DNA from 4 places in the Rhizobium skierniewicense Ch11 genome. Region 1 is predicted to be linked to each of the others. Evidence: predicted binding sites of a transcription regulator. Region 1 holds the regulator's gene; each other region holds the start of a gene.

Region 1 (3,120 bases):
AGAGCATCGATGCGGGAGATGTCATGCTGGAGGCTCCCGGTGATCTGGCTTGGTTTGATCCGTAGACCGACGCACATGGGGTGCTGGTTGCGCAGCGTCGAGAAGCCCGCATGCATTTCCGCAACCGCTGACCTGGACCAAGCGCGTGCTTTCGCGTCATCGGCCCAAACACCTGGGTGTCGTTCGCCCAAATATTCAATGATCGAAACGGATTCCCAAATCGTAAGATCACCATCAACGAGGCATGGGACCTTGCCTGTTGGCGAGAACGACTGGAAGTCGTGAACAGTCTCCCCAAACGGCACCAGCTTTTCCTCAAACGGTATAGCAAGTTCTTCCATCAGGACCCAGGGCCGCAAGGACCAGGAAGAGTAGTTCTTATTGGTTATGTAAAGCTGATACATCCGAAGCCCCCTGTTGAAGAACCGTGTTACCGCAGGTCATGTGATGGATACAGAGGGCCTACGAGATGGAAGACTTCAATTTATTTGATGCTTGGTAATCCATGCGAGACTGAAAAAAGGGGTGCTTCGACACGACTTCCGGGTCAAAGGCCATCATGAACACATCACTGAAAAACATCTGGAAGCGCAATCGTCATGCGGCTCATGACATCAAGGTCATCGCCAACATACCGGCGGTAACGTGACGGGATAACGCGGCGCAAATCGCACTCCCGCGACCATCAAAATCAAGGCTCCAGCAATCAGCAGCAATTTGAGACGAAATCAGCGCAGCGGAAGCCGCGCTGTGGCGAGAAAACGCCAGAGAATTTCGCGACCCAAACCATGCGATGTGCTCAATGGTACCGACGAATGAGACCGACCAGCTTGCCTTGGATTTTTACACGATCCGGTCCAAAAATTCGTGTCTCGTACGCCGGGTTTGCAGCTTCCAATGCAATGGATGCGCCCTTGCGGCGGAAACGCTTCAATGTCGCCTCCTCATCATCCACGAGCGCAACAACGATATCGCCGGGGCTTGCTGTGCTTCCGTCGCGAATAATGACAGTATCGCCGTCAAAAATTCCCGCCTCGATCATCGAATCGCCTTTGACCTCAAGCGCATAATGCTCGCCTGAACCCAGCATATCCATGGGCACGACAACGTCATGCGTATTGTTTTGAATGGCGGAGATGGGAACGCCTGCTGCGATGCGTCCCATGACAGGAACACTGACGGCGTTGGACAGGGCGTCGTTTGCCGGTGCTGGCGGCTCGACTGTCTTCGATTTGCCGAGGCTGCCTTCAATCACGCTTGGTGAAAACCCGCGTGGCGGCTTTGCTGGGGGAGTGTAGGACTCAGGAAGCTTGATGACTTCGAGCGCCCGGGCACGATTGGGTAGTCGGCGAATGAATCCGCGTTCTTCCAAGGCTGTTATCAGCCTGTGAATGCCGGATTTCGAGGCGAGGTCGAGTGCGTCCTTCATTTCATCGAAGGAGGGGGGCACGCCCGATTCCTTCATCCGTTCATGAATGAAGAGAAGCAATTCCTGCTGTTTGCGCGTGAGCATGGACAATACCCTTGGATTTCGAGGCGAAGATTCGCGAAACAAATACAGAACAGACACTATATGTTCCATATGTGTTCTGCAATCCCCTAAAATTTTGTAAAGTTCCTATTATTGTGTGTCTTTGCGCGTGACATCATCGTCCTGTAGGAAATGTTATAGGAACACGGCGTTGTTTGTCGCCGATAAACGGATGTGGATTTTCAAATGGCTCGCGACATCGATCACCTTGTCCTGCCGGTTTCGAGCCTGAAGGAGGCACGTGAACGCCTTTCAGCGCTCGGTTTTACCGTCTCTGCGCGTGCCAAACATCCGTTCGGCACAGAGAACGCCTGCGTCTTTTTGAAGGATGGAACCTATCTGGAGCCATTGGCAATCAGCGATGCCGATACGTATTCGATGAATGCCGTGAGCGGGATCGCCTTCGTCTCAAGGGATAAACGCTTTCGCGATAAGCGTGGCCCGAACGGAATATCTGCCCTTGTTGCCAAGAGCGACAATGCCGATTCGGATCATGAGCAGTTTGTTGCGGCAGGTTTATCCGGCGGGGATCCATTCTCATTCAGTCGTCCCGTGACATTGCCGGATGGCAACACCTCGCAGGCGAGCTTTCGACTGGCCTTCGCAGGCGACAACGTGAGTGATGTCTTCTTTTTTTCGTGCCAGCGCATCGCAGCACTTCCGGCTGATCGCTCCGATCTTGAGGGCCACAAAAACGGCGTCATCGGTATTCGTGAGGTCGTGCTGAGTGCAGACAGACCCAGCAACTTTGAGCGCCTGATAGAGTTGGTTTTCGAAGCGAAGGCCGTTGGCGGAGATGAGGAAGAACTTTATTTCCAGGCATCGAACGTTGGCCTTCGGCTCGTTACACAGGCAGCAGCCCGGCATCTCCTTGACGTATCCCAGCAACGTATCGGTCCGGGGTTGAACGGTGAAGCAATTGTCTTTTCCGTGTCCGATCTCGCCGTGACAGCAGCCGTGCTTGCTGCTAATGGCGTTGCATACACGCGTAAGGGCGCTCGGGTGCTGGTTCAGCCAGCCTCCGGCCAAGGCGCAATATTTGCTTTCGAGGAGTTATGATGAGCGTTCGCAACAATCTTGATGTTGTCGTCGGCGAAGGAGCCGGGCAGGTAACCTTTTCCAACACGAAGCGTTTCTCGCTCATCGCCGGGCCGTGCCAGATGGAAAGCCGTGATCATGCCTTCATGATTGCGGAAAACCTCGCCGAACTTTGCGGCAGGCTTGGGATCGGGCTGGTCTACAAGTCTTCCTACGACAAGGCCAACCGCACATCTCTGTCGGGACAGCGTGGCATTGGCATCGATAAGGCGCTGGAGGTCTTTGCGGAGCTGAAAGAGCAGTTCGGATTTCCGGTTCTGTCAGACATTCACACGGAGGAGCAGTGCGCCATTGTCGCGCCTGTCATCGACATTCTGCAAATCCCTGCTTTCCTGAGCCGACAAACAGACCTTCTTGTTGCTGCCGCCAAGACGGGCCGTGTGATCAACGTCAAGAAGGGCCAGTTTCTAGCGCCCTGGGATATGAAGAACGTTCTGGCCAAGTTGAACGATAGCGGCAATCCGAACGTCCTTTTGTGCGAACGCGGCGCC
Region 2 (3,120 bases), on a different contig from region 1:
TCAAGGCTGACGAAACCACGACCATTCAGCCTGGCGATGTGATAAAGGTGTCATCAGACGTTCTGATGCAGTGAGGTCATCATGCGGATTGCCAAATCGGCCCTGATCGACCCGGACAAGAATAGTGTTTATGGAATGGCAGCGGTTGCGCTGTCATTCTTCATCTTTGCCTATTCCTCCAAGTTCGGCATGGTGTCAGTCCTTGCCTATTACGCCCTGTGGCTTCCACTCGTTCTGGTGGATTACCGCCGCGTTCTGGGCAACTATACGCGCTACCTGTGGATTTTCGGTTTCGGTATTCTGACGGTTCTGTCCAGTTTCTGGTCGGAGGCCATGTCCACGACCATGCGCGCCTCCATTCAATATATGACGCATATCGTTTGCGCGCTGATTGCCATGCGTGTCATATCGATCACGACGCTGACGCGTGGTGCGATGATCGGTATTATCGTCGTTCTCTTGTATTCCATGCTGTTCGGCATTTATCTTTTCGATGCTCTGGATGGCACGTTCAGCTTTGTCGGGGCCTTCTCTTCAAAAAACCAACTTGGTTTCTATGCATCTCTTGGCGTTATCTTTGCTGCTGGTTCTGTGCTGGTTCTGCGCCAACGGGATATCCTATGGCTTGGCATCGCCGGCATAACCGGGCTTGTGTCCGCCTACTGCCTCTTGGCCTCGCAGTCAGCCACGTCCGTCATCACCACGGCCGCCGTTGTGGCACTCATCATTGGCTTTCTGCCCATGGGAATGCTCAATCCGGGTAATCGCAAGATGATCTTTCTGGCGCTCGTCGGTGCCGGTGGCCTGCTGGTTGTCGCGTCACTACAATTTGGTCTGCTCGATGCTATCCTCGGCATTTTCGGTAAGGATTCGACGCTCACAGGGCGCACTTATTTATGGCAACAGGGCATCGAAGCCGCAAAGGCGACCCCCATTTTCGGCGTCGGCTATCAGGGTTTCTGGGTCGTTGGTTTCTATGACGCGGAACGTCTTTGGGATGACTTCTTCATCACCTCGCGCAGCGGCTTTCACTTCCATAACACCTATATCGAGACGGTTGTCGAAAACGGCTTTGTTGGGTTGGCACTGCTCGTTATCGTGCTTTATGGCACGCTGTTTGCGCACTTGCGCTCCATACTGGTAAAAAGGAACGACCCGCAGGGCCTCATCCTGTTTGCCCTGTGTGCGCTTTTCGTCGTTCGATCCTTCGTGGAGATCGACATCATCTTTGCCTACCAGATCGGCTCGTTCCTGCTGTATTATGCGGCTGGAAAGCTGACATTGCCGCAACGGGTGGTGGCACCGAGTGACGGCGTTCTTTCCCGCGTTGCCATGCGCCCCATCGCCGGGCGCTAGGGGTTTCTAAAAGAGTGGTGATCTCCACTTCCTGCCTGTCCACACATCAGAAAAGAGTCTTCTTGACTCTTTTCTGAAATAGGAACAAAAAGTGAACAAGTAGTCCTTAAGCGTAAAATGCTCTTGAAAAGTCTCGTGTCATGCATAAACGCGCCGAACAGCTTGTTGTAGAAGAATTGCGGGAGAGGCTTGAGCGGATCACTCAGGGTCAAGCCCGCCACCACGAAACTCTGCCTTTCGGCATTCCTTCCATTGATGATCATCTGCCCGGTGGCGGACTGAAGCTGGGTTGCTTGCATGAGGTCAGCGGCGGCGGCAACGGTGCGATGGATGGTGCCGCGTCGGCCTTGTTTTCGGCAGGCGTTGCGGCGCGTGTGAAAGGAAAGATCCTATGGTGCGTAACCCGGTCCGATCTGTTCATGCCGGCCTTGACGCAGGCGGGCCTGTCGCAAAACCGTCTGATCATCGTGGAATGTCGCGATGAAAAGGGCGTGCTGGACTGTTTCGAAGAAGGTCTGCGCTGCAACGGTTTTGGCGCTGTGGTGGGGGAGGTGTCAAAACTGCCGATGACCATCTCACGTCGGCTGCAATTGGCGGCGGAAGGGTCTGGTGTCGTCGGTCTTGCCATCCGTCGCTGGCGTCATCCTTCCGGCGCTATCGAATTTGGACAGCCGACGGCTGCGGTCACGCGGTGGCGCGTTTCCGTGCGTCCTTCAACGTCTTTGCCCGTGCAGGGAGTGGGAAGGGCGCGCTGGTTTCTGGAGCTTTTGCGGTGTCGTGGTGGCGAATCTAGCAATTTTGAAGTGGAAGCCTGTGATGCAAAGGGTCGTCTCGCTCTACCTGCCGACATGGTCGACAGACCGATACCGCAGAGCACTTGGCAAACAGGCGCCACCGGTTGATCGCCCTGTGGTGATGATTGCCAGACAGGGAAGTCGCCGTGTCATCGCAGCGCAGGATGTGGCAGCATCCGCACTGGGCCTGCGGCTTGGCATGCCCGTCAGCAAGGCTCAAGCCATCATTCCCGGCCTCATTGTCGAGGAGTTGCAGACGGCGGACGATGCAAAAGCGCTGCGCGATCTCGCTTTTTGGTTCCTGCGCATCTATGCACCCATCGTTGCACCTGATCCACCCGCCGGTTTGGTGCTGGATACGACAGGCGCAGATCACTTGCATGGCAATGAGCTGTTAATGCTGAGCGGCATGATCAACCGGATGCACGGGCTCGGGTTTACTGCCCGCGCCGCGATTGCCGATAGCTGGGGGGCAGCACACGCGCTTGCCCGCTTTGGAAAAGAGCCTCTCACCATCGTACCGCGAAATGGTTTGGCTACAGCCCTTGGCCCTCTCCCCTTGGCCGCCCTTCGGCTTGAGCCACGCATCCTATCTGACCTGAAAGTGCTTGGGTTTCACAATATCGCAGACCTCATGGCTGCGGCCCGGGCGCCGCTGACGCTTCGTTTCGGCCCTGAAATCGGGCGCAGGCTGGACCAGGCCCATGGTCTGTTGTCGGAACCGATAGAGCCGATCCGTATCCCCGAACTGGTCGAGACCTTTCGCTTTTTCGCTGAACCTATTTCCGCGGCCGAGACCATTGCGCGTTACACCGAAAAGCTCGTACGCCAGCTTTGCGCCGGGCTGGAAAAGCGTGGCCTTGGCGCACGCCGTGTCGATCTGGTGCTGCACCGGGTCGATAGCGGCATTCAGGCGATCCGAGCTGGAACCTCCAGACCGGTGCGCGATGTCAAACAACTGAGCCGTCTT
Region 3 (3,120 bases), on a different contig from region 1:
CTGCGGCAGCAGGGGGTACCCGGCCATGACAGCACGACCAGCCAACGCAGCGAGGACCGCCTTGACGACATCACCCGGAATGAACGCCATGGAGCCGATGAACGCCTTGGTGAAGCCGATGCCTGCTGCAAAACCGAGATAGGTGATGCCGAAAGCGTAAAGCACGATCACGCCACCGGCGACACTGGCCAGAAAGAAGCCGACGCCCTGCGCGAGACCCGATTGATCGCGCTTCACCAAACGCTCCGAGAGATATCCGGTCGTGAAGGCTGCAGCGATCCAGCCGATCAGGAAGCCCGTCGTCGGCGTGTAGAAGATGGAAAGACCGCCACGACCGCCCGATAGCACCGGCAGGCCGATGGCGGCGATAAGAATGGTGAGCAGTACGGCAAATGCCCCCCGTTTCGCGCCCAGCACCACACCGGCCAGCATGACGCCGAGCGATTGCGCGGTGATGGGAACGGGAATGAAACCAAGCGGGATGGGCGGCAGCAGGCCAAGCGCAATGATGATGGCCGAAAACAGCGAAATCAGAACGAGGTCACGCGTCTTCATGGAACTCTCCCTTTTATGTCTTTTGAGGTTTGGCCTCTGAAACCGCGCGCGTCAATGGCATCCGCGATGGCATCGGCGTCCTTCAACGTCATAATGATGAGCGGGACCAGAATCGTATGCAGCCTGACCTTCATTCCGCGCGCGCGATGGGCATCGCGCAGCGTCTCGTATCGATTGATGACGTCCGGCACAAAACGCACGACGAGCCCAACGGCCAAGCCCACATCGGCGGCATTGGCAACGCCGATTTTTTCCAGTGGACGAAGCGCGAAGGTGATTTCATCCATGAACTGCGAGATGCTGACGCTCGCGGTTATAGCCGTTGCCAGCACCGTCAACGCCGTCAACCGCAGGAGGGCAATCGCTGCATCCAGCGCCGACATGAACAGGAAACTGAACAGCGCGATCACGGCAATCGTCAGCAAAACGGGCCGCAACCGTGCTACGGTTTCCTGAAACCCCAAATGCGCCTGCCATAGCACCACCGCCGCCATGAGAACCGCTGAGGAGAGGATGACTGGATCACGCGTCAGAAACAGGCCGATGCTGAAGAGCGCAAGGCCGAGTAGCTTGATGCGTGGCGAGATCCGGTAGAGCCAGCCGGTTCCTTCGACGTGGAGGCTTTTCATGTGAGCGCAAGCTTCCGGTAAAGCTGAATGGCGTCGGTGGGAGAGGTATCGGCGTGCAGTCTGTTTCGATGAAACACAAGCACGCGGTCGAAAGTCTCCAAGAGCGGCAGGTCGTGGGTAATGACGATCAGATCCTGTTCCAGCGCCACCATCGTCCGCTCAACCAGCGCGCGGTTCTTTAGGTCCAGTTGGTTCGTCGGCTCGTCCATGATGAGGATTTTCGGACGTGTGATGGTCAGCGCCGCCAAAGCGGAGAGCTGCAATTCCCCACCAGATAGTTCGTGTGCGCGACGCTGGCTTAGATGCGGGATATCAAAACGCTGCAAAATGGCATCCACCGCCTCATCGATGGTCGAGCTCTTCAGTCCCTTGTTTTTCAATCCAAAAGCGATGTCGTCACGAATAATCGGCAGGATGATCTGGTTTTGCGGGTTCTGGAAAATGAAGCCAACGTCCTTCAAGACCTCGGATGCGTCTTTGACCGTATCCAGCCCGTTGACGATGACACGGCCGCTGGTCGGCTTCGTCAGTCCGTTGATCATCCGCGCAAAGGTCGTCTTGCCGGACCCGTTGAGGCCGATCACGCCGATGCGTCGTTCGGTCAGCGCAAGCGTCAGCGGCTCTACTGCCGCTCTGCCCTCGAAGGCTACGCCTGCTTCGTCAAAACGAATATCCAACTGCTGGTCCCCGAAATATGTCCCGGTTTCTATAAACGGATGGGAGGGCAAACGAAACAAGGAACAAAAAAAGAACATTGATTTTTAAGGGATGTGACCATACGCTTTTGCCATGGTGATCAGGATTTCGAACGAAGCAGCAAGACGTATTTTTCTGGCGCGACAGGGGCTATCCGCATCGCCCAGCCGCGCCATGGGCAAGGACGACTTGCTGAAACTCATCACCGATCTCGGCTTTGTGCAACTCGACAGCATCGCCACCGTGGAGCGGGCGCATCACCAGATCATTTTTTCCCGCAATCAGACCTACAAGCGTCACCATCTGACAGAACTGCTGGAGAAAGACCGGGCGCTGTTCGAACACTGGACGCATGACGCCTCGATCCTGCCGGCGACCTTCTACCCCTATTGGAAACACCGCTTCCGCCGCCGTGAGCCGATCATTCAGGAACGCTGGCGTAACTGGCACGGGGAGGGGTTCGATTCGGCCTTCGAGGAAACCTATCGTCGCATCGCCGAAAACGGCCCCACCATGTCACGCGACATGAAAGCGCAGGGGCATCAATCCGGCGGCTGGTGGAACTGGCATCCATCGAAAACGGCACTGGAATATCTGTGGCACACCGGCAAGCTGGCCGTGGCTGGCCGCGTCAATTTCCAGAAGGTCTATGATCTCGCGGAACGGGTCATTCCACCTGTGCATCACGACCTTGAAGTGCCTCACCACGAATTCCTGGACTGGGCCTGCCGGGAAGCGCTGACGCGGCTCGGTTTTGCCACCTCGGGCGAGCTTGCCGCCTTTTTCGATATCGTCACGCCGCAGGAAGCGCGGGCATGGGTGACAGATCATCGCGACGAACTCTGCGAGGTCTCGCTCGCTTCCTGCGACGGGGAAAAGGCGCGCGTTTCCTATGCCTTCGAAGGGTTTGCCGGGGAGACGGACGCCAATATCGAGGCTCCCAACCGCATCCGTGTCCTCAGCCCGTTTGATCCGCTTCTGCGCAACCGCGCCCGCACGGAACGCTTGTTTGGCTTTTACTACCGTATCGAGGTTTTCGTGCCGGAGCCGAAACGGCAATACGGCTACTACGTCTTCCCGCTTCTGGAAGCGGATCGCCTCATCGGCCGCATCGACATGAAGGCGGAGCGTAAGGGCGGTAGGCTGGATGTGAAGCGCCTTTGGCTTGAAAAGGGCGTGCTCGCGACGTCGGGACGTCTGGCAAAGCTGGATGCCGAGTTGAACCGCCTTGCTAAGTTCA
Region 4 (3,120 bases), on a different contig from region 1:
CTCGTGCGCGGCGTCCGTTCCGAGGATATCGAGAAGATCAAGGAAGTCTCCGGCAACATCAAGACTGGCGATCTGGTTGGTTATATGTCGGGGCAAGGCGTGCTGGTCGGTTCCCGGCTTGCGTCGTCGCTCGGGGTGACGGCAGGCGACCAGATTACGCTGATATCACCAGAGGGTGACGTGACCCCAATGGGCGTCAATCCGCGTGTCAAATCCTATACCATCTCGGGCGTGTTCGAGATCGGCATGTCGGAATATGACGCGTCGATGATCTATATGCCACTGTCCGAGGCGCAGCTCTATTTCAATGCCGAAGGCATCGTTCAGTCCATAGAGCTCTTCGTCTCGAACCCCGATAACGTCGATGGCATCAGGCCATTGGTGGAGACTGCAGCGGGACGGCAGATCTATATCACCGACTGGAGACAGCGAAACCAGACCTTCTTTTCCGCCCTTCAGGTTGAGCGCAATGTCATGTTCATGATCCTGACGCTCATCGTCCTGGTGGCTGCCCTCAATATCATTTCCGGCCTCATCATGCTGGTGAAGGACAAGGGCAGCGACATCGCCATTTTGCGCACCATGGGTGCCAGCGCTGGCTCCATCATGCGCATCTTCTTTATGACGGGCGCGGCCATCGGCATCGTCGGCACATTTGCGGGCGTTGGCCTTGGCGTTCTCGTCTGCCTCAATGTGGAATCGATCCGCCAGTTCTTCTCGTGGATTTCAGGCACCGTGCTGTTCGATCCGCAGCTCTATTTCCTCAGCCAGCTTCCGGCGGAAATGCAGCTGAGCGAGACGATGACGGTCGTCATCATGGCGCTGGGCCTGTCATTCCTGGCAACGATCTTTCCGGCCTGGCGGGCTTCCAAGCTCGACCCTGTCCAGGCCCTGCGTTACGAATAAGGACCGCATCACACCATGGCACAGAAAACAGCGTTGCGGCTCAAGGGCGTGGAACGGACCTACGGGCAGGGCGAACACAGCCTGTCCATTTTGAAGAATGCCGATCTGGAGCTGAAAAGTGGCGAGATTGTCGCGCTTGTCGCGCCGTCCGGCACCGGCAAGTCCACCCTGCTGCATCTGGCAGGGCTCTTGGAACATCCGGATGCTGGCGAAGTCTTCGTCAACGGAAGGTCCTGCGGCGATCTCACCGACGAACAGCGCACCCTGATCCGTCGCAGCGATATCGGCTTCGTCTACCAGTTCCACCATTTGCTGCCGGAATTCACCGCGCTCGAGAACATCATGATGCCGCAGCTCATTTCGGGTCTGCCGCATTCCGAGGCCAAGGAACGCGCCAGCGCGCTTCTCGACTACATGCGCATCGGCCACCGCGGCGACCACCGCCCCTCCGAATTGTCCGGCGGAGAGCAGCAACGCGTCGCCATCGCCCGCGCGGTCGCCAACGCGCCGCTTCTGCTTCTGGCAGACGAGCCGACCGGTAACCTCGATCCTGAAACGGCGTCTTACGTGTTCGGTGCACTGGAAGCACTGGTGCGCCAGTCGGGTCTGGCCGCCCTGATCGCGACCCACAACCACGAGCTCGCAGGTCGCATGGACCGCCGTGTGACACTGAACGAAGGCAAGATCGTCGAGTTCTGATCGCCGCCGCTACCTGGCAGCTTAGGTTCCCATCCATTTGGCCAACCCTGCGCAACACTCTGTTGCGCAGGGTTTTTCGTTTTGGAGTCAACGGTTTGGAACGAATCAGGTGCGGAACCACCACGAGTCCCCCTGCGTTGACAAGACAAAGCATGAAAATAAGCAGTTGACAGTGAAACGAAATGAGAACAAAGTTAGAACATAAAGAGTATGGAGAGACAAATGACCGACATCATCCGTGACATCGCCGCCTTCGCTTCCATCGCCGTGTTCGTTGCCAGCTTCTCGGTGATCCTCACTTCCATGTGATGTCCCAACGTCGTTTCCAACGGAAATGGCATGTAAAGGTGAACTGAGGCAGTGGACTTTGCCTCTGGAAAATCCGAAAATCCCCCGGACTCAGAATGGCGGGATTGTATAAGATGGGCGAGATTTCAGCAAACGGCAGCATGGCCGAAAAAACCCTGAAGACGCCCGGCTTCGTTCACCTTCGGGTGCACTCTGCCTATTCCCTGCTCGAGGGCGCGTTGCCCTTGAAGAAGATCATGGCCAAGGCCTTGGCCGATAGCCAGCCTGCCATCGCCATTACCGACACGAATAATCTTTTCATCGCGCTCGAGTTTTCCGAAAAAGCGCGTGACGAGGGCTTGCAGCCGATCATCGGCTGCCAGATGTCCATCGATATGCAGGATGCCTCCGATGACAAGCGCGGGCAGAACAATCTTGCAAAACTTCCCTCCATCGTCGTCCTCGCCGCAGATGCGCGAGGCTACGAGCGTCTCGTGGACCTCATCAGCCGCGCCTATCTCGATGGCGAAACGGCAGGTTCCGTTTGCATCACCAGGGCGTGGCTGGAGGAGGCCGACAATTCCGGTCTCATCGTTCTGACGGGTGCGTCCGGCGGGCCCATCGATATGTCCTTGAGGGAGGGGCATGTTTCCCAGGCGACGAAACGCCTCTTGGCTTTGAAAAGCCTGTTTGGCGACCGTCTCTATATCGAGTTGCAGCGTCAGGGCAATTTTGATCGCACGCATGAGCGCCGCATGATGGCGCTGGCCTATGAGCACGACCTGCCACTGGTCGCCACCAACGAAGCATTTTTTCCGTCACGTTCCGATTATGATGCCCATGATGCACTGATGGCCGTCGCCCATAACGCCATCGTTTCCGACGACAGCCGCTTTCGTCTGACACCTGATCATTATCTCAAGAGCCGAGACGAGATGATGGCGTTGTTTGCCGATATTCCAGAAGCTCTGGAGAATACCGTCGAGATCGCGCAACGCTGTTCCTATGTGCTCAAGAAACGTGGGCCGATCCTGCCGCGTTTTACCGGTGCAAGCGAAGATCCCGAAGAGGCTGATCGCGCCGAAGGTGCCGAACTGCGACGTCAGGCCATTGAAGGTCTGGACCAGCGGTTGGCCGCGCTTGGCATGGCGCCGGGTTACACCGAGCAGGAGTACCGCGACCGACTGGACTTCGAACTGGGCGTCATCGAGCGCATGAAGTTTCCCG

What was found. Region 1 encodes LexA, which represses DNA repair genes until DNA is damaged. Its sites were predicted from a motif close to TGTTCNNNNTGTGTTCNG; they were not measured.
Region 2: EKM04_RS21150 (ImuA family protein) is a predicted target of LexA. The motif match lies at 1,437-1,454, and genes of this name have one in related genera.
Region 3: EKM04_RS10210 (energy-coupling factor ABC transporter ATP-binding protein) is a predicted target of LexA. The motif match lies at 1,921-1,938, and genes of this name have one in related genera.
Region 4: dnaE (DNA polymerase III subunit alpha) is a predicted target of LexA. The motif match lies at 1,790-1,807, and genes of this name have one in related genera.

Annotation. Positions count from the first base shown of each region.
Region 1 covers NZ_RXPG01000011.1:102,930-106,049, forward strand. The annotation lists gene EKM04_RS11230 (glutathione S-transferase family protein) at 1-404, opposite strand, end outside; gene lexA (transcriptional repressor LexA) at 800-1,513, opposite strand; gene EKM04_RS11240 (VOC family protein) at 1,718-2,590, shown strand; gene kdsA (3-deoxy-8-phosphooctulonate synthase) at 2,590-3,120, shown strand, end outside.
Region 2 covers NZ_RXPG01000030.1:265,484-268,603, forward strand. The annotation lists gene EKM04_RS21140 (polysaccharide biosynthesis/export family protein) at 1-74, shown strand, start outside; gene EKM04_RS21145 (O-antigen ligase family protein) at 82-1,356, shown strand; gene EKM04_RS21150 (ImuA family protein) at 1,497-2,258, shown strand; gene EKM04_RS21155 (Y-family DNA polymerase) at 2,173-3,120, shown strand, end outside.
Region 3 covers NZ_RXPG01000009.1:365,310-368,429, forward strand. The annotation lists gene EKM04_RS10200 (biotin transporter BioY) at 1-555, opposite strand, end outside; gene EKM04_RS10205 (energy-coupling factor transporter transmembrane component T family protein) at 552-1,184, opposite strand; gene EKM04_RS10210 (energy-coupling factor ABC transporter ATP-binding protein) at 1,181-1,861, opposite strand; gene EKM04_RS10215 (winged helix-turn-helix domain-containing protein) at 1,974-3,120, shown strand, end outside.
Region 4 covers NZ_RXPG01000008.1:31,856-34,975, forward strand. The annotation lists gene EKM04_RS08135 (lipoprotein-releasing ABC transporter permease subunit) at 1-906, shown strand, start outside; gene EKM04_RS08140 (ABC transporter ATP-binding protein) at 922-1,605, shown strand; gene dnaE (DNA polymerase III subunit alpha) at 2,028-3,120, shown strand, end outside.